Regions from separate parts of the Planococcus maritimus genome, predicted to be linked through region 3. Evidence: riboswitches for the same ligand, from Rfam matches in the RefSeq annotation. Region 3 holds a riboswitch; each other region holds the start of a gene.
The links. Region 3 has a riboswitch for S-adenosylmethionine ahead of metK (methionine adenosyltransferase). Riboswitches for the same ligand answer to the same signal wherever they lie in the genome.
Positions count from the first base shown of each region.

Region 1: another riboswitch for S-adenosylmethionine. It lies ahead of BBI11_RS03075 (bifunctional homocysteine S-methyltransferase/methylenetetrahydrofolate reductase); the one in region 3 lies ahead of metK (methionine adenosyltransferase).
Region 2: another riboswitch for S-adenosylmethionine. It lies ahead of BBI11_RS13585 (O-acetylhomoserine aminocarboxypropyltransferase/cysteine synthase family protein); the one in region 3 lies ahead of metK (methionine adenosyltransferase).
Region 4: another riboswitch for S-adenosylmethionine. It lies ahead of BBI11_RS15880 (transporter substrate-binding domain-containing protein); the one in region 3 lies ahead of metK (methionine adenosyltransferase).

Region 1 is NZ_CP016538.2:584,502-588,365, reverse strand. It holds gene BBI11_RS03075 (bifunctional homocysteine S-methyltransferase/methylenetetrahydrofolate reductase) at 1-1,306, opposite strand, end outside; SAM riboswitch class I at 1,410-1,511, opposite strand; gene BBI11_RS03070 (DUF6920 family protein) at 1,617-2,450, opposite strand; gene BBI11_RS03065 (acyltransferase family protein) at 2,584-3,864, opposite strand, start outside.
Region 2 is NZ_CP016538.2:2,743,705-2,747,568, reverse strand. It holds gene BBI11_RS13600 (MetQ/NlpA family ABC transporter substrate-binding protein) at 1-123, opposite strand, end outside; gene BBI11_RS13595 (methionine ABC transporter permease) at 190-840, opposite strand; gene BBI11_RS13590 (methionine ABC transporter ATP-binding protein) at 830-1,861, opposite strand; SAM riboswitch class I at 1,994-2,106, opposite strand; SAM riboswitch class I at 2,294-2,408, shown strand; gene BBI11_RS13585 (O-acetylhomoserine aminocarboxypropyltransferase/cysteine synthase family protein) at 2,510-3,799, shown strand; gene metX (homoserine O-acetyltransferase MetX) at 3,813-3,864, shown strand, end outside.
Region 3 is NZ_CP016538.2:1,219,382-1,223,245, reverse strand. It holds gene BBI11_RS06185 (gamma carbonic anhydrase) at 64-573, shown strand; gene metK (methionine adenosyltransferase) at 609-1,805, opposite strand; SAM riboswitch class I at 2,009-2,119, opposite strand; gene pckA (phosphoenolpyruvate carboxykinase (ATP)) at 2,357-3,864, shown strand, end outside.
Region 4 is NZ_CP016538.2:3,209,284-3,213,147, forward strand. It holds gene BBI11_RS15870 (amino acid ABC transporter ATP-binding protein) at 1-276, opposite strand, end outside; gene BBI11_RS15875 (amino acid ABC transporter permease) at 276-995, opposite strand; gene BBI11_RS15880 (transporter substrate-binding domain-containing protein) at 1,017-1,829, opposite strand; SAM riboswitch class I at 1,955-2,060, opposite strand; gene solA (N-methyl-L-tryptophan oxidase) at 2,264-3,403, shown strand; gene BBI11_RS15890 (Gfo/Idh/MocA family protein) at 3,702-3,864, opposite strand, start outside.

The DNA.
Region 1 (3,864 bases), 630 kb from region 3:
CCAGGCTCGATACATCATAAACGCTCGTCGCGCCCGGGAAATCGCCGACTTTTGTTGGGTCGCCCGTGACGGCGAGTATATCGTGGATACCTAGTGCGTCGAGCCCCATTAAATGCGATTGCAGGCCGATCAAATTGCGGTCGCGGCACGTAATATGCGCAAGAGGTCTGACATCTTGCTGGTGCTTGAGGATCGAGCCCATCGCCATATTGCTGATACGCGGCGACGCGAGTGAATTATCGGCCATCGTGATAGCATCGATGCCTTCCGCGTCCAATGCTTTAGACCCCTCGAGAAATTTATCGATTTCCAAATGGCGCGGTGTATCCAGCTCGACGATGATCGTCCGCTCGGTTTTTGCTTTTTCGTGCAAAGGCTTGTCTTTCAAGGCTTCTGCTTCGCGAATGACAATCGGCTTTTTCTCTTCGACTTTCTTTTCAGTGATCGGCTGCAAGTGACCGATGCGTTTTTTGACCGCTTCGATATGTTTCGGCGTCGTGCCGCAACAGCCACCGATAAGGCGCACGCCTTCTTCGCGCAACAGCAGCGCTGCACGGCCAAAATAATCGGCTTCTGATTCATAGACAATGCGCCCGTCTTCGATATCGAGGAGTGAGGCGTTCGGATAAGCCGATAAAAACGCTTTTTCCGGCAGTTCGACGCCTTCGAACGCCTGGATTGTATGGTGCGGGCCAAGACGGCAGTTGACGCCGACGATTTCTGCACCGAGTGCGTCAAGACGTTTCAAGCCTTCGTTCAAATTCATGCCATTTTGCAAAATGCCCGGTTCATGCATTGACAACTGGGCAATGAGCGGCGCGTCGGTCAATTTTTTTAAATGAGTAACGGTCGCTGCGAGTTCCTCGAAATCATAATACGTCTCGAGCAATAAACCGTCCGGATCGCCGGATAACAGGTGCTGCGCTTGCTGGTCAACCATGGCGACGATTTCGTCCAATGTCGCATCGCTTTTACGAATGCCGCGAATGCCGCCGATCGTGCCGAGCACAAACTGCCCGCTATCTTTTGCGGCTTTACGGGCGATGGCCATCGCTGCTTTATTGATCGACTCTACCTGATCTTCTAGCCCGTAGCGAGCCAGTTTGTGGGCATTTGCCCCGTATGTGTTCGTTTGGATAATGTCCGCTCCCGCCGCGATGTAATCACGATGAATTTTCTCGATCACTTCGGGGCGCTGGATATTCAGTTCCTCGTTGCAATATTCGATGCCGTACGAGTACAGCAATGTCCCCATGGCTCCATCCGCCGTCAGCATCCGTTTGTTCAATTCATCTAATAACATGATTCGTCCTCCTCCGGTTGATTTGCCATGCAGCTGCGGACGCATCGATATGAAACAAAAAAAGCCTTCCATGAAAAAGAAGGCTTTACGATATCGAACTCGTTCCTTTTCATCTGCCAGGCGTGTGCCTGCTGGAATTAGCACCTGACCTTAGTGGCTGGTTGCTGAAGCGTCATCGGGCCAGTCCCTCGACTTCTCTAGATAAGAATTCACTATTCAATTTTAAGTATTTCCACATGATACCCCCTGAGGTGATTTGGGTCAAGAAAATTTATCAAAAAACAACAAACTTTCTGTTAAATCCCCCACTTACTTACCAGGCATCCGGCACCCGCGGGTTGAAGGCGGCTTGCTCGACGGTAAATTTATACCAAGTGAAGGGTTTGCCATCGATGATCCATGTAATATCGACGCGTCTTGGCATTTCGATGCCGTCGATTATTTGCCATTCGTGCACTTCGGCGATGCATGGCAAGCGCTTGGCCTCTTCACCAATATCTTTATAGCGCATCGCCCGCGCTCGTTTCATGCGCCCAGATTCATCAAACTCGAAGGTGACATTGGCGGTCGACCCGTTATAGCTCATCTCGGCTTCCACGGATCGTTCACTGCTATTGAAAAAACGCACGTACGGGCTAAAAGCCAGTCCTGGCAGCCAGACCATCTCCATTAAAAAGCGCTGAAGTGCCGATTCATCACGCTTGCCGTCCGGAATCGCCCGGTTGATCGGCACCAGCCCCGCAAAGCGGATGCGCATGCCTGCACGGCCGTCACGGAAACTATCGGATCCGGTAACGAATAGGCCATCGATTTTCATGCGCGCTTTCCAATAAAACGATGGCGGTTCGACAAAGCTATATTGCTCAGCAGTCGATTCGGTCCATTCTTCCTGGTCAGGTTTGGTCTTCATCCAGCCCACTTGCTTTACATAAACGCCCATCACCTGCTCACGGCCGACTGCGCCGATCGTCTCCAGCCATTTGGCGATCGGTTTTGGCAGATGCGCCGTCCTCGCCTCTTCCACTTCGCCGGCATGCCGGACTTCCGGCCATGTCGGCTTGATAAGCCGCGTCATGTCTTTGTACTTTCGATAAGCCCCGTATGCTCCGAGTGATGTCAATGCTAAAATCGGCCATATGCGTTTCATGTCCCATACCCCTTTCCGATTTTGCTGCGCATTCCTTCGTAACTCTTTCGACACGCCCTTCATTTCCCCTGCACAAAGCGCCAATCGAAAAACGCCCCCGGAAGGCTAAGCTTCCGGGGGCGTTCGGTATTCATCAGTTTAAATTTTCAAGAGCCGGTTCGAGATGTTCTTTCAATGCCGGCCCCATCGTTTGCGAATACAGCGTCGTTAAATGGTGCTTATCGCGATATACCAATACATTGCCCACAACTGGCGGGCACGTATCGTCTGTACAGAAATACTCGGACATATCGGCAAACGTGACGTTGTCCGGAATGCCTTCCGTGTTTTCCCATGGCACGACATCCGCAAGGCCTTTACTGCGCTCAACCGAACATTCTTCTACGCTCGAACCATCAAGGCAGATCGTCGGATCGGTTTTCATACGCGGATTGTCGCGCACGGCAAAGATCTCCGCCACGCCTTCGAATTCTTTCCATTTATTGATGTAACCTTTTGGCACCGTATCTCCTGAATTTACCGTTGCTGTGGTAAAGATCAAATCAGGCGGCTCTGCCATCAAGCGTTCTTGCAAATTATCGTTCCAGGTCATGCACGCGTCATCCAGCTGGCCATCAAAATCGCCGCTTGAGAATCGGCACGCATCTTTGTTGTAAACATCGATGCGCATGTTCAGCTCTTCTGCGACAGCTTCAAGTGCCGGGAACCAATGCCCCGAATGCGAACCGCCCACGAGTGCGACGACATGTTCAGGATTTTCCGTGACGCCGAACGAACATTCTTTCAGCGTGGAGCTGACGCTGCCTGTCAGGAAGCAATCTTTATTGCTGTAGAAGGTCGGCAAATCTTCTTTCGCCGACAAGAAGTCTGGCTGCAGTTCCGCATCTTCCGCCGGCTGGATATTTTCCAATACGGCGCGCGCGCCTGGATTGTCTTCGATGGTTACCGGCTCGTCATTGCTGCTGCTCGCCTGGACGAAAACGCCCCACGAGAGGCCGATTAAAATCGCCGGTGTCATCAAAGCGACCAGCACTTTCGATAAGCGTTTTTTCGAATGCTTGATCGGCATTTCGCGTACTGGCTTTTCGACGAGTCGAATCGTCAGGACGGACAAGATGAACGTAATTCCGAGTATGGTAAGACCTGCCGGAGTGGTTACCGTATCTGTGTTGAAGTAGGCATAATAGAACACCAACAGCGGCCAATGCCATAAATAAAAACCGTAGGAAATGCTGCCGAAATACTGGAACGGTTTCGAGCCGAGCAATTTCTGCACGCCGAACGCCTGGCCGTTTTCACTGGCGATAATGACCAAGATCACTCCGCCCGTCGGCAACAATGCCGCAAATCCCGGGAAGACAGTCGAGACTGGCAACACCATGCCCGTGAAGGCGATGATCGCAAGCCCAACCCA
Region 2 (3,864 bases), 1.5 Mb from region 3:
CGTATCTGATCCACTGATGCCGAGTGTCACTTTCGTTGTTTCGTCAGCTGAACTGTCGTCTCCGCAAGCGGTAAGAAGTGTAGCTAATCCGGCTGTGGCTAAAAGTGCTGTTATTTTTTTCATAATGAAATCCTCCAATTGGTTTTATGATAGTTGATTTGATAGATGTAGAACTTGGTGAGAATAAAATTAACTACGTCGAACTCTGCGGGACATCAAGTTGCCGAGTGATTGGACGCCTTGGACTAAGACAACGAGAATGGCGACCGTCAACAGCATGACCACTGTGTCGAATCGCTGATAGCCGTAAGTGATGGCCAAGTCGCCAAGCCCGCCGCCACCAATGGCACCTGCCATGGCGGATGCGCCGATCAAGCCGACGATAGCGATCGTCAACGCCAAAACAAGTGAACTGAGCGCTTCCGGGATCAGGAATCGGAAAATGATTTGTCCGGGAGAAGCACCCATCGCCTGGGCGGCTTCGATGACGCCTTTATCGACTTCGAGCAAAGAGTTTTCGATGAGTCGGGCGATGTATGGCCCGGCGTAAAATACCAACGGGACGATGGCTGCCGCTGTACCGATTGATGTACCAACGATGATGCGTGTCAGCGGAATGATGGCAACCATCAAAATGATGAATGGCACTGAGCGGAAAATATTGATGACAATGTTCAATACGTTAAATACAGCTTCGTTTTCGAGTAGATGGCCCTTTCTTGTAACGACCAGCAAGATACCAAGCGGCAAGCCGATGACAAGGGAGAATACGAAGGATGCGCCGGTCATATAAAGCGTTTCCCATAAAGCTTCTAAAATTTGTGATTGATCAACCTGCATATTGTTGGACCTCCTCTACTTGAATCTTATCTTTACGAATCGAAGCGAGGGCGCGGTCGATCTCTGCAAGAGCGCCATCGAATTCAACGATCAAATTGCCGTATGGAATGCCCTGAAGTTCTGTAATATTGCCAAACAACACATTCAAATCAAGCTGAAACTCACGCGATACTCTTGACATGAACGGCTGGCCGACTGAATTTCCGGTAAACTGCACACGATAAATGGGCCGAGTGCCGTCGTTTTGGCGAATCTGTTCGAGCAACGAATCGGGCAGCTCGTCATTCATGACAGAACGAACAAAGCGCTTTGTCGTCGCGTGCTGTGGATTGGTGAATACTTCAAACACGCTGCCTTGCTCGATGACGCGTCCTTCTTCCAAGACGGCCACTTTGTCACAGATTTCACGGATAACGCCCATCTCATGGGTGATGAGCAAGATGGTGATATTGTATTCTTTGTTGATCCGGCGCAGTAGATCCAAGATAGACTGGGTCGTCTGCGGATCGAGTGCAGACGTTGCTTCGTCGCAAAGAAGAATGGACGGGTTGGTCGCCAAGGCTCTAGCGATGCCGATGCGCTGCTTTTGACCGCCGGATAATTGATCCGGGTATTTTTTGGCCTGGTCGGCGAGTCCGACAAATTCCAAAAGCTCAGCTACTTTCCGATCGATTTCCGCTTTTGGTGTCTTGGCCAAAAGCAGTGGCATCGCGATATTATGATGCACGGTTTTTGAATTCAGCAAATTGAAATGCTGGAAGATCATGCCGATGTCTTTTCGTGTGTCGCGAATTTTGCGTGCGCTCAACGTGGAAATATCCTCTCCGTGGATCAGCACGCGCCCTGTTGATGGGCGTTCGAGCAAATTCACGGTGCGGATCAACGAGCTTTTTCCAGCGCCGCTGAATCCGATGACGCCGTAAATTTCTCCGGTCTCAACGGTCAAGTCGATGCCATTGAGTGCATGGACTTGCTGTTTTCCGGATACATAAGTTTTCTTGACTGCTTCAAATTGAATCATGGTGTCCCTCCTGTGGCTGCAAATAACGATTCGAATGAGTGCAAACGAACACTTTCTTGAAATAACAACAAAAAGCCCTCTTTTTTCTTATGCGCAAGAAAAAAGAGGGCTCCAAAATATGAAACCATCTCATTCTCATCTTCCAAATGCTAGAGCATTTGCAGGAATTAGCACAGTTTTCGCTGGTTTGCGAATCTGCTGCCGAAACGTCATAGGGCCTGTCCCTCGGTTTCTCTGGATAAGAAAGTGATGTAAGCTATTCAATTCGTGATTCCTACTCTATTTTGAAATAGCGAAAAAGTCAACATGTTTGTTAAAATTTTTTTGGGGGAAATTTCGTTTATATAGTAGTTTAAATTTTTAGAAAAATACACTTGACTTTAAGTATCGCTGCACTCTATACTGTTCCACAAGCAAAAAAAAAACTAAATACTCTTATCACGAGAGGCGGAGGGAATAGGCCCTACGATGCCCGGCAACCAACAGGCTCATGTCTGGAAAGGTGCTAAATCCTACAGTGCGCATTTGCGTCGCTGAAAGATAAGAGGAGGCAAATCCGTAACTAACGGCCCTCTTCTTTCTGAAGAGGGTCTTTTTCTGTCCTCCTCAAATCCGAATAACCGATCACAAAAACAGGAGGAATGAACAATGACAAACTTTAAACCAGAAACTCTACTTTTACACGGCGGCCAAGAACCCGATCCAGTAACAGGGGCACGCGGCGTACCGGTCCATAAAACGACTTCTTATGTATTCAAAGATACAGAGCACGCACAAAACCTATTCGGCTTGAAAGAAGCGGGCAATATTTATTCGCGGATCATGAACCCAACAGTCGATGTATTCGAACAACGCGTCGCATTACTTGAAGGCGGAACGGCAGCGGTTGCTTTGTCTTCCGGAATGGCCGCCATTGCATTCTCTGTATTGAATATCGCTGAAGCGGGAGATGAAATTATTGCGGACAGCAACCTATATGGAGGTACGTATAATCTCTTCGCCAATACCTTGCCGCGTTATGGCATTAACGTAAAATTCGTTGATGCGACCGACCCTGAAAATTTCCGTGCAGCGATTACAGACAAGACGAAAGCCTTGTTTGGCGAAATCATTGGAAATCCTAGTTTGAACGTATTCGATGTGGAACGAGTCGCGGATATCGCCCACGAAAATGGAGTTCCATTATTGATCGATAACACATTCGCTTCTCCTTTCGTCAGCAATCCGATCGAATTTGGAGCAGACGTAGTGATCCATTCCGCCACGAAATGGATCGGCGGGCACGGGACGACAATCGGCGGCGTAGCGGTCGATGCGGGGCGCTTTAACTGGGACAATCCACGCTTCCCGAACTATACCGAGCCGGACGAAAGCTACCACGGCATCCGTTTTGGCATCGACGTGCCGGAAGCGGCGTTCGCTACCAAATTGCGCGTCCAGCTATTGCGTGATTTCGGCCCATCGCTCAGCGCGGACAGCGCCCATGCCTTGTTGCAGGGACTTGAAACCTTGCATCTGCGGATTCCGCGCCATGCGACGAATGCGCAAAAAGTTGCAGAATACTTAAAAGGCCATCCGCAAGTCGAGTGGGTCAATTACCTGGGTCTCGAAGGCCATCCATCGAAAACACTTGCTGATAAATATTTGAAAGACAGCTACGGGTCGATCGTCAATTTCGGCATCAAAGGCGGAAGAGAAGCAGGACGCAAAGTCATCGATGGCGTTCATTTATGGTCGCATGTCGCGAATGTTGGCGACGCCAAATCATTGATCATCCATCCGGCTTCAACGACTCACCAGCAATTGACGGCAGAAGAGCTGAAAAACACTGGCGTTACGGAAGAGTTGATTCGCTTGTCTGTAGGATTGGAAAACCATGAAGATTTAATCGCTGATTTAGAGCAAGCCATTCAAGCGGCAGTACTCGAGAACGCGTAAGGAGGGGATTGGGATGAGCACAGTATCCATCGGCCAGCTAACACTTGAATCAGGCCAACTATTGC
Region 3 (3,864 bases):
TTTTCCAATGTTTTGATACGATTAGAACTAATTACATCTTATCAATCTTAAAGGAGCTTTGCCATGATCTATCCATATAAAGACAAATCACCAAAAATTGACAAATCTGCATTTATCGCTGATTATTCGACTATAACAGGCGATGTCACAATCGGAGCTCATTCATCGGTCTGGTTCAATACCGTTATCCGTGGAGACGTTGCCCCGACCATTATCGGAAACAACACCAATATCCAGGATTTATCAATGTTACACCAAAGTCCGAACACCCCTCTTATACTTGAAGACGATGTAACGATTGGCCACCAAGTGACCTTGCACAGCTGCACCGTGAGAAAAGGCGCGCTCGTCGGCATGGGCTCGATAATCCTCGATGGCGCGGAGATCGGGGAAGGTGCTTTTATCGGCGCCGGAAGCCTTGTGCCGCAAGGAAAAACCATTCCAGCCGGCACGCTCGCATTCGGACGCCCCGCAAAAGTAGTGCGCGAATTAAACGAAGCGGACAAAACAGATATGGAACGCATCGTCCGGGAGTATGCGGAAAAAGCCGCCTACTATAAATCTCTTCAATAGAAAAAGCAGACGGAATTTTTCCGCCTGCTTTTTTCTTATGCGTTCGCTTGTTGTTTCAAAGCATCCGCTTTGTCTGTGCGTTCCCACGGAAGGTCGACATCCGTGCGTCCGAAGTGGCCATAAGCCGCTGTTTGTTTGTAAATTGGGCGGCGCAGATCCAACATCTTGATGATGCCGGCTGGACGCAAATCGAAGTTCGCGCGTACTAGTTCGATGAATTTATCTTCGCTGACTTTGCCTGTACCGAACGTATCGACCGCAATCGATACCGGATGTGCAACGCCGATTGCATAGGCAAGCTGCACTTCACACTTATCAGCAAGTCCAGAAGCGACGATATTTTTCGCGACGTAACGGGCTGCATAAGCACCGGAACGGTCAACTTTCGTTGCGTCTTTACCAGAGAATGCGCCTCCACCGTGTCTTGCGTAGCCACCGTACGTATCAACAATGATTTTACGGCCAGTAAGACCAGCATCGCCTTGTGGCCCGCCGATTACGAAGCGGCCAGTCGGGTTGATGAAGTATTTTGTCTCTGCATCAAGCAATTCAGCCGGTACGACTTCATTGATGACATATTCCTTCAAGTTGCGCTGGATTTGCTCCAAAGAAACTTCCGGATGATGCTGCGTTGAAATGACAATCGTATCGACACGCACCGGTTGATTGTTTTCATCGTATTCAATCGTTACTTGCGTTTTGCCATCAGGGCGCAAATACGGCAAGATTTCTTCTTTGCGCACTTCCGCCAGGCGGCGTGCAAGTTTGTGCGCCAAGCTGATCGGCAATGGCATCAATTCTTCTGTTTCGTTGGAAGCATAACCAAACATCAAGCCTTGGTCGCCTGCCCCAATTTCATCCAATTCCTTATCGGTCATCTGTCCTTCACGAGCTTCAAGTGCCACGTTGACGCCTGCAGCGATATCCGCCGATTGCTCATCGATTGCCGTTAACACAGCACTCGTCTCGGAGTCGAATCCGTATTTCGCGCGCGTATAGCCAATTTCTTTGACGGTTTGGCGGACAACTTTTGGAATGTCTACGTAAGTAGATGTCGTGATCTCTCCTGCAACAAGGACAAGTCCTGTTGTTACAGTGGTTTCGCATGCCACGCGTGCATTTGGGTCTTCTGTTAGGATGGCATCCAGAATTGCATCTGAAATTTGGTCGCAAATCTTATCCGGATGGCCCTCTGTTACTGATTCTGATGTGAATAATCGACGGTTTGTCAAAAAAAGTTCCTCCTTATATCCTGCGAGATTGCTCTCGAAATTGATACGGTACTCGTTTTCCCATGTCAAGTCCGTTTCCCTAGAGGGAATTGAACTTCCAGCTTTTTCAGCCTGCACACGAGGATTAAGGGCATTCCATAAAAAAATCCCTTCTCTCATCTTTAAGCAATGAGGAAAGGAATAATCATCATAAGCACCTTTCACTCTTATCGTCCAAGGCATACGCCTTGCTTCAGGTTGGGCACCATCGCTGCATAAACAGCAGGTTGCCGGGTTTCGTAGGGCCTGCACCCTCCACCAGCTCGGAATAAGAGTATCCGTTCAATTTCCCATCATACGGAATGAGTCAAGCGCTGTCAACGTTTTTAAAGGAAACGGTTGTCAGACTTTTAAGCATGCATCTTTTTCTACTATTGTATAAACACAAATCGCGAACATCGACAGATTTCTAGTTATTAGTATAGACTAATCATGGCAATGTGTTATACTAATGTTCGAATATACATCTTCCCCATTCATTTGGGAATAAACGAAAAGGAAGGTACATATATATGACTTCAGTGAACCTATCAAATGATTTGAAAGAGCTTGTGAACGGCTCGAATATCCATATGCAATTATCCGTTCCCCAATTGGTGGAAGCGGCAACATCCCGCGGGGAGGCTGTTCTTACGCGTGAAGGCGCTGTCAAAGCGGAAACTGGCAAATATACAGGCCGTTCGCCTAAAGACAAGTATATGGTAGAAGAGGCAATTTCGAAAGACAAAATTGACTGGGGCACTGTCAATCGCCCGATTTCCTCTGATATTTTTGAAAACCTATATGCTAAAGTCATCAATCATTTGAAAGAAAAAGACGCTTTGTATGTCTTCAAAGGCTTTGCCGGTGCAGATCCTGAATCGCGTCTGGCGATTCAGACGATCAATGAATACGCTTGGCATAACCTATTCGCCCATCAATTGTTTATCCGCCCTACTGCGGAAGAATTGAAGACGCATGAAGCTGAATTCACTGTCGTTTACGCTCCGACTTTCCACGCAGACCCTGCAGTGGACGGAACGGATTCTGAGACCTTTATCATCGTATCGATGGAAAAGAAAATCATCTTGATCGGCGGTACGGAATACGCTGGCGAAATGAAGAAATCCATCTTCTCGATCATGAACTATATCCTTCCTGAAAAAGACATCCTCCCGATGCATTGCTCAGCAAACGTCGGCAAAAACGATGATGTTGCTTTGTTCTTCGGCCTTTCAGGTACTGGAAAAACAACCTTGTCGGCTGATGAAGACCGCAAATTGATCGGTGACGACGAGCATGGCTGGTCCGATAACGGCGTCTTCAATATCGAAGGCGGCTGCTATGCCAAAACAATTAATCTATCACGTGAAAACGAACCACAAATTTTTGACGCGATTCGTTTCGGCTCGGTACTAGAAAACGTAGTGGTCGATGAAGATACCCGCATCCCGGATTACGATGACGGCTCGCTGACTGAAAATACGCGTGCAGCTTATCCGATCGATGCCATCGATAATATCGTCGTCCCTTCTGTTGCAGGACACCCGAAAACGATCGTCTTCTTGACGGCTGATGCATTCGGCGTATTGCCTCCAATCAGCAAATTGACGAAAGAGCAAGCGATGTATCATTTCCTTAGCGGTTACACATCGAAATTGGCTGGCACAGAACGCGGTGTCACGTCACCTGAAGCAACCTTCTCGACTTGCTTCGGCTCTCCATTCCTTCCGCTTCACGCAACCGTTTACGCTGAAATGCTCGGCGACAAGATCGATGAGCACGGTGCAGACGTCTACCTCGTAAACACGGGATGGACTGGCGGCGAATACGGCGTCGGGAGCCGCATGAAATTGTCCTACACACGCACGATGGTCCGCGCAGCAATCCGCGGCGACTTGAACGGTGTCGACATGGAACACGAATCGGTCTTCGGATTGAATATGCCGAAAGAAATTCCTGGCGTCCCGACCGAAGTTTTGAATCCACGCAACGCATGGGCTGATAAAGAAGCTTATGACCAAAAAGCACAGGAACTGGC
Region 4 (3,864 bases), 1.3 Mb from region 3:
GAACAGGTTGTATTGCTGGAACACCATCCCTGTTGCTGTTCTGAGCGCGAAGACTTCTTTTTTCTTAGCGGCCGCCGCATCCACCCGCTTTCCACCGATTTCCACGATGCCGCTCGTCGGATCTTCCAGAAAATTGATGCAGCGCAACAGCGTCGACTTCCCAGAACCGCTTGGCCCGAGGACCGCCACCACTTCGCCTTTTTCGACGGTTAAATCGATGCCTTTCAACACATGCTGGCGGTCGTAATATTTATGCAAGTTCTCTAATTTAATCATCAAGCAATCCCTCTTTCATATCTGCGTGCACGCTTCTCGATCTTCACCAATAAGCGCTCGACGGCAATGCACAAGATCCAATAGACGATCGAGACGGCGATATACACTTCAAAGAACGCCAAACCCCGGGAGCCGAGGATTTTTGCCTGCCCCATGATATCGATGACGCCGATGATGAACACGAGCGAAGTGTCTTTGATGGTGCTGATGAACATATTGCCAAGGTTCGGGATCGCTACCGTCAGAGCTTGCGGAAAGACGATCTTCAGCATCATCTGAACAGGCGTCATGCCAATCGCTTTGGCGGCTTCGAACTGCCCGCGGTCGACCGATTCGATTGCCGAACGGATCGTCTCGGATAGATACGCGCCCAAATTGATGGAAAAGGCCATCAGCGCATAGAATTCCGGGGCAATGCTATTGACATCCGCCGACTGAAGCCAGCCGTATTCGCTCTGAAGAAAATAAATGATTTTCGGAATCCCGTAAAACACCAGGTAAATCTGAACCAATAAAGGCGTCCCTCGGATAAAGGAGATATAGATCGACGTGATGACGCTCAGCACAGGCACTTTGTAGATTTTGATCAATGCCGCAGCCACGCCGATGAGTAAACTCAATAGCAGCGAGCCGACTGCGATGCCGATCGTAACCGGCAGCCTGGAGAGGATGGCGGGAAAGCTCTCGATTAAGAAATTCACATCCAGTAAGTTTTCCATTGTCTCTGTCCTTCCGCTAGCTTATTCAGGGATGTAGTCGCCGCCGGTCCATTTCTCGGACAGTTCGGACAAGGTGCCGTCTTCTTTCAGCTGTTTCAAGATCGGGTCAATCAAGGCCTTCAATTCCTGGCCTTTTTCTTCGTCTTTCAAGACGATTCCCATGTCGTCATTGACTAAGGATTGGCCGACAATCTCCACGCCGAGTTCATTTTTTTCCAGTACCGCGTTCATCATGATCGGGTCGTTGACGTATGCGTCGACACGGCCGTTCTGCACATCCTGCAGAATTTCCGACGGGTTACCGCTTTCGCTGTATTTCAATTCAATCGGCTCGGCGGCGGTTTCGTTATATTCCTCCAGCAATAAGGTGTAAGAATCGCCCGCCAACGCCCCGACCGCTTTGCCTTCCAAATCTTCAATCGTTTGGATGTCTTCGCGGCCTTCTTTTACTGCAATGACCGTTTCCGCTGCGAAATACGATTCATCGGTGAACAAATACTTTTCTTGGCGTTCCGGCGTTTTCGCCACTTGGTCGGCGATGGCCTGGATTTTATTCGACTCGAGTGCGAGGAACATGCTGTCCCACGGCACAGCGACATATTCGAACGTGTAGCCGTCCAATTGTTCATCGACGGCTTTCATCATGTCCACGTCGTAGCCCGTCAATTGGTTGGCGTCATCCGCGAAAGCGAAAGGCGGATAGTCATTTTGTGTCCCAACGCGTATCACTTGGTCTCCGTCAGCGTTTGCTGTCTCTCCCGACGAACAGCCGGCTAGTGCCCCGGCAAGCCCCACTAAGCAGGCGGTTGCGATTACGTAAGCATTTCTTTTCATGGTTCAAGCTCCTTTTTGAATGCGATTTTTTATGGTTTCAGTAGACTTCCTGGCCTTTTTCAAGCGCCCTTCCCGTTTTTGGATGCAAAAAAGCCTCTTTCAATAGGAAAGAGGCTTTGACCAATTTCTTATCTCTCAGAATGAATACATCCTGCAGGAATTAGCACCTCTCATGAACATGATGGTTGCTGGACGTCATAGGGCCTGTCCCTCAGTCTCTCTGGATAAGTTATTTAATTTTTTTAACATATTAACGATAGTATTTGAGATAGCCCTTGCTGTCAAACTCTTTTTGAAAATAAATCAAAATTCCGCATAAAAATTCAGGAGGAAATTGACAAAGCCTGCCGGATTGCATACCATCGATTTAATATTCCATTGCTGCCGGGCTTCGGGGCGGCATGTATCCAATACAAGAGCGGAGTGAACACAAGATGAGCGAAGAAACTGTTTTTGATGTCGCCATTGTCGGTGCCGGCACGATGGGCATGGCCGCCGGCGCCTTTTTGGCACAGCAAGGCAAGAAGACATTGGTGATCGATGCATTCGACCCACCCCATGCGAACGGCAGCCATCACGGAGACACACGATTGATCCGCCATGCCTACGGGGAAGGCAGGCATTACGTTAGGTTAGTGTTGCGCGCGCAGCAATTATGGGAAGACTTGGAGAAGCAGACCGGCTACAAGGTGTTCGACAAGACCGGGGTCATCGGACTCGGCCCGCAAGACTCCTCTTTTCTGCTCGAAAGCATCGCAGCCGCCAATAGCTACGGCTTGCCGCTCGAAATATTGAGCAGCGGCGCCATCCAGGAAAGGTGGCCTGGCTTCACTGTGCCCGAGCATTTCATCGGCTGCTTTGAGGAACAGGCAGGCGTGTTGTACAGCGAAAATGCCATCCGTGCTTACAAAAAACTGGCGCTTGAAAACGGCGTTCACTATGTGCCGAATACACCCGTCCAGCACATCGATATACAGGAAGGGGATCACGTGAAAATTTCTACCGCGCACGGTGTTTTCTATGCTGAAAAAGTGATCGTTACAGCTGGGGCTTGGGCGAAGAAACTGTTGCCGGACCTGCAATTGCCGATCCAACCGACGCGCAAAGCGGTCGGCTGGTTTGAAGCACCGGAGATGTACGATGCCGATCAATTTCCGGGGTTTTTTGTGGAAGGTCCCGAGATGATGTTCTACGGCTTCCCGAGCATCGACGGCGCTGGCGTAAAAGTCGGACGGTCGGACGGCGGGCAGCCAATCGACCCGGACGAACAAACCCAGAACTTCGGGCAATACGAATTGGATGAAGGCGACTTAAGAAGATTCTTGGACCTGTATATGCCGGAAGCGAGCGGAGAGTTGAAACAAGGCAAAACTTGTTTATACACTGTCTCGGACGACCATAACTTCATCATCGACCGCCATCCGGACAACGAGCGCGTCATTTTCGCCTGCGGCTTTACCGGCCACGGCTTTAAATTCGGCAGCGTCATGGGCGAAGTGTTGAGCCAATTGGCCACAGACGGCCACACCGAATTCGACATCGGCCCCTTCTCACTCAACCGTTTCAAACTATGAGCTAAAAAGAGTCTCTCCTTAATGATGAAGGAGAGACCCTTTTGATTGTCGAGAAAGTTAAGAAGACGTATTTTCCGAAGCTTATCGCTCGCTTTCCGTGGGGCGGGAATCGAGCCTCCTCGTCACTGCGTTCCTGCGGGGTCTCTCAAACCCGCTAGTCCCACAGGAGTCGAGCAAACGCTTCTCCAAATACTCAACTAACACATTGATTTTTGATTGATTTTTGAATGTATAAAAGGAGAGCCTTTTTTATTTGTAGCAATTTGTAGGTTTTTTCAACACTCTAAAGAGTCTCTCCCTATTGATAAAGGAGAGACTCTTTTTCGATAGTGACCACTTGCTTGGTTTCGGCTGCTTCCATGATGCCCAAAATGACTTTCAGTGATTTCAAGGCATCTTCTCCCGTAACGATTGGCTCTTGGTCCAAGCGTATCGAATCGACGAACGCATCAATGACGCCG